2 regions of the Lentzea sp. CC55 genome follow, and region 2 is predicted to be linked to the other one. Evidence: riboswitches for the same ligand, from Rfam matches in the RefSeq annotation. Region 2 holds a riboswitch; the other holds the start of a gene.

Region 1 (6,167 bases), on a different contig from region 2:
AATTGGCGGGCCTGTTCACCTCGTTGCACACGTTGCTGGTGAACGCGGGCCTGCGCCAGTCCTGATCTCCGCCGGGCCGGGTGCAGTCTTGATCACGATCTGCCCGCAACGGTTGAGCACTCGGCCCGCTTGGCGGGTAGCGTCGGACAGGTACGCCGGGGGATGCTCGGGGGTGGATCCGGGTCGTCCCCGAACGAACAGAGGGAGGCGAGGCCCGATGAGCGAAATGCGCGTCGTCGGCGTGCGGGTGGAGCTGCCCCAGAACCAGCCGATCCTTCTTCTGCGCGAAACCGAGGGTGAGCGGTACCTGCCGATCTGGATCGGCTCCGTCGAGGCCACGGCGATCGCGCTCGAGCAGCAGGGTGTCCGTCCTGCCCGCCCGCTCACGCACGACCTGCTCAAGGACGTCATCGGCGCACTGGGCCGCAACCTCGAACAGGTGCGCATCACGGACCTGCAGGAGGGCACGTTCTTCGCCGAGCTCGTGTTCGACGGTGACGTGCGGGTGTCCGCACGGCCCTCGGACTCGGTGGCGCTGGCGTTGCGGGTGGGCGTGCCGATCCACGCCGAGGAGTCGGTGCTGGCCGAGGCCGGCCTGATCATCCCCGACGAGCAGGAGGACGAGGTCGAGAAGTTCCGCGAGTTCCTCGACTCGATCTCGCCGGAGGACTTCCGCGGAGCCGACACCTGAGCGGTGCCGCGGGCGCTGACACTCGAACGGACCTGTGTCGCTGTGCGTCTCGTTTGGCTCGGTGCGGTCCGCTCGCATGTCGCTCGGTTGGGCTACGTTCCGCTGGAAATCAGCGCTAAACGATCACTAAACGTCACCTGAACGTCCTGGTTCGGGTGACGGTATGACCCTCTACCTGAGGTTGAGGGGCGACACTCCCCGCGCGTCGCGTTGACCTGCCCTCGGAGCGGTCTTACCGTCGAACTCGAGTGGACGTCGCCGGTTCACGAGAGTGGACGCGGTGGCTTGACGGTCATGAGTTTCGTGGCCGTTCCGAGGGGAGGCAGGCGTGGTCGAGGAAGCGCCCTTGAGGGCCGGATCCGGGCTGCAGGGTGAGCTGTTCCCGGACTCCTCGCTGCCGGACGAGCTCGTCGGCTACCGAGGACCCGCGGCGTGCCAGATCGCGGGCATCACGTACCGGCAGCTCGACTACTGGGCCCGCACCGGGCTCGTCGCCCCGACGGTCCGGATGGCGCACGGCTCGGGCAGTCAACGGCTGTACTCGTTCAAGGACATCCTGGTCCTGAAGGTCGTGAAACGGCTCCTGGACACCGGGGTCTCGCTGCAGAACATCCGCGTCGCCGTCGACCACCTGCGCCGGCGAGGCGTGCAGGACCTGGCGAGGATCACGCTCTTCTCCGACGGCACGACCGTCTACGAGTGCACCTCGCCGGAGGAGGTCGTGGACCTGCTGCAGGGCGGTCAGGGCGTGTTCGGCATCGCGGTGAGCGGTGCGATGCGCGAGATCTCCGGCACGATCCACGAGTTCCCGGCCGAACGTGCGGACGGCGTCGAGATCGCGCCGATGACCGAGGACGAGCTGACCCGCCGCCGCCGCGAGCGCGCCACCGGCTGACCGGCCCGGTGACCGTGGCCGACCGGCGCCTGTCCGTGGCCGGTCGGCGGACGCGCCGGGAACGGGTCCGTCCCTAGCGTCGCCGGCATGACGCACACTCCTTCGTCGCAGGTGGTCGAGGTCCTGGCCGCGGCCGTCCGGCGCGCCTCCCGCCACGGGTTCGGGTTCGTCGGGACCGAGAACCTGCTGATCTCCCTGATCGACACGACCGGTCCCGGCCGCAAGCTCGGCGCGAAGTCGCTGGGGGCGCTGGCGATGGCGCGGGGGACCGAGCACTGGGCCGACGACGACGGTGGTGTCGTCGGCGAGTCCCATCCGGACGTCACGGCGCTGATGAGCGCCGCCCACCACCACGCTCGCGTCGAGGCCGTTCTGCCCGTGAGCCGCGCGTTGGAGGACTGTCTGCGTGCGGCTGTGGCCCAGGCCGGCGACGGTGTGCTGACCACGACCCACCTCGCGCTGGCGCTGCTGTCGCTCGAATACGGACGGGCCGCCGACCTGTTCCTGGTGCGCGGGGTGGACCCCGGGGCGACGGCCGCCGCCGTGCGGGCCGATGCCGAGCGGCGCCACGCCGAGGTCGAGGAAGCACCCGCGGTCTGGTTGCTGCGCAAGGCGGGAGCCCTGGAGGGGGAGTCCGGTGGCGGGTACGTGCGCTGGCTGACGAAGCTCGTCGCACGGGGCCAGGGGCTCGGCGGACCGGTGCTGACGGTGGTGCGCAACGAAGCCGAACGGCTGGCCGTCGCCGGGAGGCGGGACGTCTCGTCGCGCGACCTCGTGGAGGCGGTGCTGACGGTCGACCACCAGCTGGCCGTCTCCGGGCGGCGGCTGAGGCCGGAGTTCGAGTCGGGTGGCGCGGCGGCGTTGCGCGAGGCGGGAGTGGACCCGGCCGCGTTGCCCTCCGGCGGGGGCGCGGTGGAACGCGCCGTGGAGCGGGCGAAGCTCGTCGCCGCGCGGCGCGGGGACGCGGTCGTGGGCACCGCGCACCTGCTCGCCGCGGTGCGCGACGACCCCGCGGACCCCGTCGCGGCGGTGCTCACCGGTCTCGCCGTTGAGACGTAGGTCGCGTCTCTAGCGACTGGGCGGGCTGCCTGCGGGTATTCTTCGCGGGTAGTCGCTGAACTCAGGCGGGAGAGACCGGGCTTCGAACCCGGCGCCGAAGGAGCAAGTCCCTCCCCGGGAACCTCTCAGGCATCCAGGACCGCCGAGCGAGACGCCTCTGGAAAGTGGATCCCCGCAAGGGAATCCCGCCGACGGTGAAAGCCCGGTCCGCACCGGGTGAACCTCTCAGGCGCCCTTGAAGGGTACGGACAGAGCGGGGAGGGCACCAGGACACGTGTGCCCTCAGCCCCCGGAGGCGTTTGATGACGCAGGACCGCATTCCGCTCGCCGCTCTCGAGCACGGCACCCCGTTCGCCGACCGCCACGTCGGTCCGCGTCCCGCCGAGCTCGCGCGCATCCTCGACGTCATCGGTGTCGGGTCGCTGGAGGAGCTGGCGCAGCGCGCGGTGCCGTCGTCCATCCACGAGCGCGACCTCGTGCTGGACCTGCCCGCCCCGGCCACCGAGACCGAGGCGCTCGCGGAGCTGCGGGAGCTCGCGTCGCGGAACCGGCCGATGACGCAGATGATCGGCCTCGGCTACTACGACACCGTGACGCCGGGCGTGATCCTGCGCAACGTCCTGGAGTCGCCCGCCTGGTACACCGCGTACACGCCGTACCAGCCGGAGATCTCCCAGGGCCGCCTGGAGGCCCTGCTGAACTTCCAGACGATGGTCGGCGACCTGACCGGCCTGCCCGTCGCGAACGCGTCCATGCTGGACGAGTCGACCGCCGCCGCCGAGGCGATGACCCTCGTGCGCCGCGCCGGCCGCTCCAAGTCGAACAAGTTCGTCGTCGACGCCGACACGCTGCCGCAGACGCTGGCCGTGATCGAGACGCGCGCCGAGCCGCTCGACATCGAGATCGTCGTCGCCGACCTGTCGCAGGGCATCGAAGGCCTCGGCCTGGGCGGCGACTTCTTCGGCGTCCTGCTGTCCTACCCCGGCGCGTCCGGTGTGGTGCGCGACCAGAAGGCGCTCATCGAGGAGATCCACGCCGCCGGTGCGCAGGCCGTCGTCGTCGCCGACCTGCTGGCCCTGACGCTGCTGCGCGCGCCCGGTGAGATCGGCGCGGACGTCGTCGTCGGCACCACGCAGCGCTTCGGCGTGCCGATCGGTTTCGGCGGCCCGCACGCCGGCTACATGGCCGTCCGGTCCGGTCTGGAACGCCAGCTGCCCGGCCGTCTCGTCGGCGTCTCCGTCGACGCCGACGGCTCGCTGGCCTACCGCCTCGCGCTGCAGACGCGCGAGCAGCACATCCGCCGTGAGAAGGCCACGTCGAACATCTGCACCGCGCAGGTGCTGCTGGCCGTGATCGCCTCGATGTACGCCGTCTACCACGGTCCCGAGGGTCTGCGCGCCATCGCGACCCGCGTGCACCGCCTGGCCACCGTGCTCGCCACGGGCCTGTGCGAGGCCGGGCTGGACGTCGTGCACGGCGAGTTCTTCGACACCGTCGAGGTCCGCGTTCCCGGTGAGGCCGCCGCCGTCGTGGCGAAGGCCCGCGAGGCCGGCATCAACCTGCGTCTCGTCGACGCCGACGTCGTCGCGATCGCCTGCGACGAGAAGACCACGCGGGCGCACGTCGTCGCGGTGTGGGAGGCCTTCGGCGTCACCGGGTCCGATGTGGACGCGATCGACGCCGACACCGCCGACGGCATCCCGGCCGACCTGCGCCGCACGTCGGACTACCTGACCCACCCGGTCTTCCACTCGCACCGCTCCGAGACGGCGCTGCTGCGCTACCTGCGTGCGTTGTCCGACAAGGACGTCGCCCTGGACCGCAGCATGATCCCGCTCGGCTCCTGCACGATGAAGCTCAACGCCACCGCGGAGATGGAGTCCATCACGTGGCCGGAGTTCTCGACGCTGCACCCGTTCGCCCCGGCCGAGGACGCCGCCGGTCTGCTGAAGATCGTGTCGGACCTGGAGGCCTGGCTCGCCGAGGTCACCGGCTACGACGCCGTGTCGCTGCAGCCGAACGCCGGGTCGCAGGGTGAGTTCGCCGGTCTGCTGGCGATCCGCGCGTACCACCGCGCCAACGGCAACGCCGACCGCGACGTCTGCCTGATCCCGTCGTCCGCCCACGGCACGAACGCCGCGTCCGCCGTCATGGCCGGCATGCGCGTCGTCGTCGTCAAGTGCGACGACAAGGGCAACATCGACATGGGCCACCTGCGTCAGACGGTCGCGGAGCACGCGGACGACCTGGCCGCGATCATGATCACCTACCCGTCGACCCACGGCGTGTACGAGGACACGGTCCGCGAGGTCTGCGGCCTGGTCCACGACGCGGGCGGCCAGGTGTACGTCGACGGCGCGAACCTCAACGCCCTGATCGGCCTGGCCCGCTACGGCAAGTTCGGCTCGGACGTCTCGCACCTGAACCTGCACAAGACGTTCTGCATCCCGCACGGCGGCGGTGGCCCCGGCGTCGGCCCGATCGGCGTGAAGTCCCACCTCGCGCCGTTCCTGCCGAACCACCCGCTGCAGCCGGCGGCGGGACCGGCCACCGGTGTCGGCCCGATCTCGGGCGCCCCGTGGGGCTCCGCGTCGATCCTGCCGATCTCGTGGGCGTACGTGCGCATGATGGGCGGCGACGGCCTGCGCCGCGCGACCCTGACCGCCGTGGCCGCCGCGAACTACGTGGCGCGGCGGCTGGACGAGCACTACCCGGTCCTCTACACCGGCGAGGGCGGCTTCGTCGCCCACGAGTGCATCCTCGACCTGCGCCCGATCACCAAGGCCACCGGCGTGACGGTGGACGACGTCGCCAAGCGCCTCGCCGACTACGGCCTGCACGCCCCGACGATGTCGTTCCCGGTCGCCGGCACGCTGATGGTCGAGCCGACCGAGTCCGAGGACCTGGCCGAGATCGACAGGTTCATCGACGCCATGATCGCCATCAAGCGCGAGATCGACCGCGTCGGCGCCGGCGAGTGGCCGGTGGAGGACAACCCGCTGCGCAACGCCCCGCACACCGCGGCCAGCGTGACCGTCGGCGAGTGGAACCACCCGTACACCCGCGAGGAGGCCGTGTACCCGGCCGGCACCGCGGCTCCGAAGATCTGGCCGCCGGTCCGCCGCATCGACGGCGCGAAGGGCGACCGCAACCTGGTCTGCTCCTGCCCGCCGCTCAAGGCGTACAGCAGCTGATCCCGGGTCGGTGGAAGGGGGCGCACCCGCGGGTGCGCCCCCTTCTTCACGCTCCGACGGGGCAGGCCTCGTCGCCGCAGTTCTCCTGCTCGGTGATGCCGGGCCAGTTCAGGTCGTGCTCGAACGCGAAGTGGAAGCAGTCCGGGTGCATCCGTTCGAACAGCTCGAAGTCTTCCTTCTCCAGCTCGACCGCTTCGCCACATCGCTGACACGTCTGCTCATCTGACACGGCCCGATGGTCTCACCCGCGCCGTGCGAAGAGGATGGCGCCATCGGTGCCGAGCAGCCACTGCGCCTCGACGGTGAACCCGGCGTCCCGCAGCCACTC
Region 2 (6,167 bases):
TGAAAGGGAACGCTCCGGGCGTGGCCAGGTCGTCGACGCGGCCATGGTCGACGGGGCGGCGCTGCTGACGACGTTCCTGCACGGGATGCGGTCCGCGGGCATGTGGCCGGGCGGGCGCGGCGAGAACATGCTCGACGGTGGAGTGCCGTTCTACGACGTCTACGAGGCCGCGGACGGCGGGTACGTGGCCGTGGGCGCGCTGGAGGAGAAGTTCTACGCCGATCTCGTGCGCGTGCTGGGGCTGGAGGACGCGCCCTCGCGCAACGATCCCGCGAACTGGCCTGAGCTGCGGGAACGCATAGCCGCGGCGGTGAAGACCCGGTCGCGCGACGAGTGGGCGGGCCTCGCGGAGGGCACTGACGCCTGCCTGGCGCCCGTGCTGACCCCGGACGAGGCGGCACGTCACCCGTACAACGCGGAACGTTCCACTTTCGTGGACGTCGGTGGCGCGCTGCACCCGGCTCCGGCGCCCCGCTTCGACCGCACGCCGACGGCAGTTCCGACCCCTCCGGTGTCCGCGGGGGTGAACACCGGGGAAGTGCTTGCCGACATGGGTGTGGCCGCCGACCGAATTGTGGAACTGCGGCGGTCTGGAGTAATTGGATGAATGGCCGGGCGCGCATTAATTGCGCCACGAAGGCGTGACGGAGCGTGAAGCCGACGGTTCGGCATCCGGGTGAGGCCCGGTGCACCAGGTTCTGTCCGAGCTGTGGGATGCGAGGGAGTCCGTGTTCACCTCGTGCCCAGGACATCGGCGCTGCTGACGCCCCGCTTTAGCCGCCATTCGGGTGACATTGGGCGCCCCGCAGGCGTGCGCCCCTGGTCGATCGCCGCTGTGGTTGGGCGTGGTCGTTGTTCATCGCAAGGGTGAATGGTGGACCATGTCGGGTGACACGGGCGGTCCGCCGCCTGACCGGTGAGCGACATGGACGGAGAGGTACCTGTGAACCTCAAGAAGGTGCTAGTGCTGGCGGGCGTCGCGCTGGTGCTGTTCCTCCTGATCACCCGGCCCGAAGAGTCCGCTTCGGCGGTCCAGACGGCTCTCGGCTGGCTGCGGGAGGGCGCGGAGTCGATCATCACCTTCGTCAGGAGCCTCTTCGGCACGGCGACCCCCATCGCCTAGTGACGCACCGTGATCCTCGGCCGTTCGCGTTGAGCCGGACGGGTGGAATGCGGCCAATCACGCACTGGTAACGGGTGTTCTGAGGATTCAGGGTCTGGCGATTGTCAGACCTACCGAATACCTTCCGCTGCAATGGCCGATCCCCGACCGACGAGGAGGCATGGATGGTCGAGGACTCCGGGGTCCACGAGCTCTTGAAGCAGTGGGCGGCTGAACGGTCTGATGACGCGGAGATGCAGGAGGTGAACCGGATCAAGAACGCGTGGCTCGCTGAGGCTCCCCCCTCGGCGCCAGGCATCCCCGTGCAGCGGGGTGCCGCACGGAGCGGGCCGCGTGGCTTGGTCAAGGTCGACTCGGCGGATCCGGCCTACGTGGCCGCGATGCGCAAGCGGGCGCCGGAGGCACCCGAGGCGTTGCTCGCCGCCGCGGCGAGCTACTGGCAGCTGGTGGGCGACGTCGCCGAGGCCGAGCAGTGGTGGGACGCGGGCATCAGCCCGCTGGACCAGCGCGCGCTCGACTACCGCGCGGCCGGCCTCACGCCCGCCGACCTCGGGAGGCGCCTGGGACCGATGACGGTTCTCCAGCACCTTCGCCGTGGCTCCGCCGCGGCCTGGTGCGTCGCACGTCTGCAGAGGCAGCGCCGGGACGGCGTGGCATAAGAGGAACGGGCTGCCGGAGGCGGCAGCCCTGTACCCATCCCCGCGGGTGGCCTCCTGTCAGGAGGCCTCACCCCAGTAGTGTGGAGGTCGTGCGCGGCCTCCTTACTCCCCAGCGTGTGCTGATCGCGCTCGCCTGTCTGGCGGCGCTGATCGTCTGCTGCGGGCTCGCGTACTGGCAGTGGCAGCGCTTCGAGTCCTCCAGCGGCACGTTCCAGAACCTCGGGTACGTGCTCCAGTGGCCGCTCTTCGGCCTCTTCCCCCTCTTCATGGTGTGGCGTTTCCGCCGCCTGGCACGCCAGCGCCGTGACGAGGCTCTCTCCGCACCGGAGCCGGTTGCGGCCGCCGCCGAGCCGGTGACTACCGTTGACGCCGTCAAACCCGCGCCCGTCGAGCACTTCGACGACGACGAAGACGCGGAGCTCGCGGCCTACAACCGCATGCTCGCGAACCTCAACGCGCGGGACGGTCGTTGAGCGCGAAGGCGGGCAGATGAAGGGTGCGTTGACCCGGTTCAGGGTCATGGCTTACGTGGTCGGTGTCTTCCTGCTGCTCCTGGTCGTGGCGATGGTGCTCAAGTACGCCGCGGACATGGACGGCGCGATGAAGGTCGTCGGCCCGGTCCACGGCTTCCTCTACGCCATCTACCTGGTGCTTTCCGTCGACCTGGCGCTGAAGCTGCGCTGGTCGATCAAGGGCACGGCGCTCGTGCTGATCGCCGGCACGATCCCGTTCCTGTCGTTCTGGGCGGAGCGCAAGGTGGTCGAGAAGACGGCGCAGGGCGTGCCGCTGTGACGTTCGGCCTGCTAGCGTCTGGGGCAACCAACTGAACACGGCCGTCGATGTCGCGCGGGAGAGCTCCACCGCTACCGGTTTCCGGAGCGGGGAGCGCCGAAGGAGCAACTCCTCCCCGGAATCTCTCAGGTCCCCGTACCGCGCGACGAAGGCAACTCTGGAAAGCAGGCTCGTCAGCAGCCTCGCCCACGGTGCAAGCCACTCCGGTGGTGAAGCTCTCAGGCTCATGACAGAGGGGGAGGCTCTCTCGGACGAGGAGTCTCTGATGGACCGTGTCATTCTTCTGTTGCCTCAGCCGGCCTGGTCCGGCTCTTCGGCGCACCCTCAAGGAGCGTTCTGATGTCCCGCCTCACGCCTCTGAACGCCGAGCACGAGCAGCTCGGCGCGATGTTCACCGACTTCGCGGGCTGGCGGATGCCGCTGCGCTACTCGTCCGAGCTCGCCGAGCACCACGCGGTGCGCACCTCGGCGGGCCTGTTCGACCTCACGCACATGGGTGAGATCGTCCTGACCGGACCGCAGGCGGGCGAGGCGCTCGACTACGCGCTCGTCGGCCACATCTCCGCGCTGGCCGTCGGCAAGGCGCGCTACACGATGATCACCCAGGCCGACGGCGGCGTGATCGACGACCTGATCGTGTACCGCCTGGGCGACGAGGAGTTCATGGTCGTCGCGAACGCCTCCAACGCCGCGGTTGTGGCCGACGCGCTGGTGGAGCGCGCGGCCGGGTTCGACACCGCCGTCGCGGACAGGTCGACCGACTACGCGCTGATCGCGGTCCAGGGTCCGAAGTCCGTCGAGATCCTCGCCGGCCTGACCGACACCGACCTCGCGACGGTGAAGTACTACGCCTCGTACCCGTCGACCGTCGCGGGCGTCCCGGCACTGCTCGCGCGCACCGGCTACACCGGAGAGGAGGGCTTCGAGCTGTTCGTCACCCCGGCCGACGCCCCCGCCGTGTGGGCCGCGCTGCTGGAGGCGGGCCAGCCGCACGAGCTCAAGCCGTGCGGGCTCGGCTGCCGCGACACGCTGCGCCTCGAAGCCGGGATGCCGTTGTACGGCAACGAGCTCACCACGTCGCTGACGCCCTACAACGCGAACCTCGGCCGCGTCGTGAAGCTGGACAAGCCGGGCGACTTCGTGGGCCGCGACGCCCTCGCGAAGGTGGCGGAGTCCGGTGTGGACTCGGTCCTGGTCGGACTGAAGACCCCCGAACGGCGCGCCCCGCGCCACGGCTACGCGGTGCTGAACGGCGACGAGGTCGTCGGCGAGGTCACCTCGGGCGCCCTGTCCCCGACCCTCGGCTACTCGGTCGCGATGGCCTACGTGACCCGTGCGAGCTCCGAGCCGGGCACCTCACTGCTGGTGGACGTCCGCGGCAAGAAGCAGCCGGTCGAGGTCGTCGCACTTCCGTTCTACAAGCGCGCCAAGTAGGGAGATCCTCCAGATGTCCGACCAGTTCAACGCCTCCCTCGCGGAGTACGACCCCGAGGTTGCCGAGGCCGTAGCGGCCGAGCTGGCGCGCCAGCAGGGCACCCTCGAGATGATCGCCTCGGAGAACTTCACGCCGGTCTCCGTGCTGCAGGCCCAGGGCTCCGTGCTCACCAACAAGTACGCCGAGGGCTACCCCGGCCGCCGCTACTACGGCGGCTGCGAGCACGTCGACGTCGTCGAGCGCCTCGCCATCGAGCGCATCAAGTCGCTCTTCGGCGCCGGCTTCGCGAACGTCCAGCCGCACTCGGGCGCCCAGGCCAACGCGGCCGCCATGTTCGCGCTCCTGCAGCCCGGCGACACGATCCTCGGCCTGGACCTCGCGCACGGCGGCCACCTGACGCACGGCATGCGCATCAACTTCTCCGGCAAGCTCTACAACGTCGTGCCGTACCACGTCTCCGACGAAGACGGCCGCGTCGACATGGCCGAGGTCGAGCGCCTGGCCACCGAGCACCGCCCGAAGCTGATCGTGGCCGGCTGGTCCGCCTACCCGCGCCAGCTGGACTTCGCCGAGTTCCGCCGCATCGCGGACTCGGTCGAGGCGTACCTGATGGTCGACATGGCGCACTTCGCGGGCCTCGTGGCCGCGGGCCTGCACCCGTCGCCCGTGCCGCACGCGCACGTGACCACGACGACCACGCACAAGACCCTCGGCGGCCCCCGCGGCGGCGTGATCCTGTCGAACGACGCCGACATCGCCAAGAAGATCAACTCGGCGGTGTTCCCCGGCCAGCAGGGCGGCCCGCTGGAGCACGTGATCGCGGCCAAGGCCGTGGCGTTCAAGCACGCCGCCTCGCCGGAGTTCGCCGACCGGCAGCGCCGCACGCTCGAGGGCGCCCGGATCCTGGCCGACCGGCTGTCGCAGGCCGACGTCGCGGCCGCCGGCGTGAAGGTGCTCACCGGGGGGACCGACGTCCACCTGGTCCTCGTCGACCTGGTCTCGTCCGAGCTGGACGGCAAGCAGGCCGAGGACGTGCTGCACCGGATCGGCATCACGGTGAACCGCAACGCCGTCCCGAACGACCCGCGTCCGCCGATGGTGACGTCCGGCCTGCGGATCGGAACGCCGGCGCTGGCCACCCGCGGCTTCGGCGAGGTGGACTTCGCCGAGGTGGCCGACGTGATCGCCGAGGCCTTGAAGCCCGGAGCGGCAGTGGAGGAGCTGCGGGCCCGGGTCGAGGTCCTGGCGGCCAAGCACCCGCTGTACTCGTCGCTCTGATCTTCTGATCTTGTCGGACCCTCTGAGTAGCGTTTGGGCTCAGGGGGTCCTTCTTTTGGGGGGACGCCTGCGGTCGCTTGCGGTCGCTTGCGGTTCTGGGGTTGGCGTGGGTTTGTTGTCCGCAGGTGGGTGCGGGTGGCTGCACCTGTGCCGGTTCCGATTGCCGCCCGTTCCGGGGTGGTCTGGGTGGCCGGTGGCGGCATCGGCTTGCGTGCTTCCCCCTGAGGGCTCTGCCCTCAGACTCCCGGCACTCCCAAAGGAGCCGGTCCAACGCCGCTCGCGGGTTGATGGCACGCCTGTTGCGCCGGGCGGCTTGCTGTTGAGCAGGTGCTTGCGGTTGCGGTGGTGGCTCCCCCGCCCAGCGCCCACGAGGCAGCCACACCCGGGAGGAGGTGTCAAACGGACGAAAAGCGTGTCCGTTTGACACCTCCTCCCGCGCGCGGCCACGGCATCGGAGCGCTAGACGGGGGAGCCACCACCGCGGGGCGCTTCTTGGCTGGCTCGGCTTCGCCATCGCTGCTGCTCGCCTTCGGCTTCGCGGATGCCTCGCCTTCGCCGTCGGGACTGCTTGCCTGCGGCCTCGCGTGGCTGCTTGCGTGCCCCGTGCCCCGTGCCCCGTGCCCCGTGCCCCGTGCCCCGTGCTCTGCACCCCGGCGGTGTACGACGAAGGGCGCCGCCTCTGTGGCGACGCCCTTCGCGACCCGGAGCGAGAACGACGGGAACCCCGGCCCCTTCCCCAGGGCCGGGGTGTCACCGTGTCAGGGTGTTGTGTGTCTCAGATGGACCGTCCTAACGGGAGTGTGTGGGTTACGCGGCGGGGGCCGTGACGCCGGGGGGCAGGCACTCCACGTTGCGCTTGCCGTCGGGCTGGATCACGAAC

The links. Region 2 has a riboswitch for glycine ahead of gcvT (glycine cleavage system aminomethyltransferase GcvT). Riboswitches for the same ligand answer to the same signal wherever they lie in the genome.
Region 1: it holds a riboswitch for glycine, as region 2 does, so the genes downstream of both, gcvP (aminomethyl-transferring glycine dehydrogenase) here and gcvT (glycine cleavage system aminomethyltransferase GcvT) in region 2, are expected to answer to the same signal.

The regions. Positions count from the first base shown of each region.
Region 1 covers NZ_JAJCXE010000008.1:219,841-226,007, reverse strand. Annotated here, with positions in the region: gene L6E10_RS06145 (MerR family transcriptional regulator) at 1-65, shown strand, start outside; gene L6E10_RS06140 (bifunctional nuclease family protein) at 218-691, shown strand; gene L6E10_RS06135 (MerR family transcriptional regulator) at 1,020-1,586, shown strand; gene L6E10_RS06130 (Clp protease N-terminal domain-containing protein) at 1,674-2,645, shown strand; glycine riboswitch at 2,702-2,797, shown strand; glycine riboswitch at 2,801-2,899, shown strand; gene gcvP (aminomethyl-transferring glycine dehydrogenase) at 2,948-5,839, shown strand; gene L6E10_RS06120 (hypothetical protein) at 5,886-6,068, opposite strand; gene L6E10_RS06115 (methyltransferase domain-containing protein) at 6,081-6,167, opposite strand, start outside.
Region 2 covers NZ_JAJCXE010000011.1:113,600-119,766, reverse strand. Annotated here, with positions in the region: gene L6E10_RS07725 (CaiB/BaiF CoA-transferase family protein) at 1-607, shown strand, start outside; gene L6E10_RS07720 (hypothetical protein) at 926-1,123, shown strand; gene L6E10_RS07715 (helix-turn-helix transcriptional regulator) at 1,288-1,782, shown strand; gene L6E10_RS07710 (hypothetical protein) at 1,872-2,255, shown strand; gene L6E10_RS07705 (DUF3817 domain-containing protein) at 2,272-2,574, shown strand; glycine riboswitch at 2,620-2,725, shown strand; glycine riboswitch at 2,726-2,817, shown strand; gene gcvT (glycine cleavage system aminomethyltransferase GcvT) at 2,914-4,008, shown strand; gene glyA (serine hydroxymethyltransferase) at 4,022-5,287, shown strand; gene L6E10_RS07690 (hypothetical protein) at 6,095-6,167, opposite strand, start outside.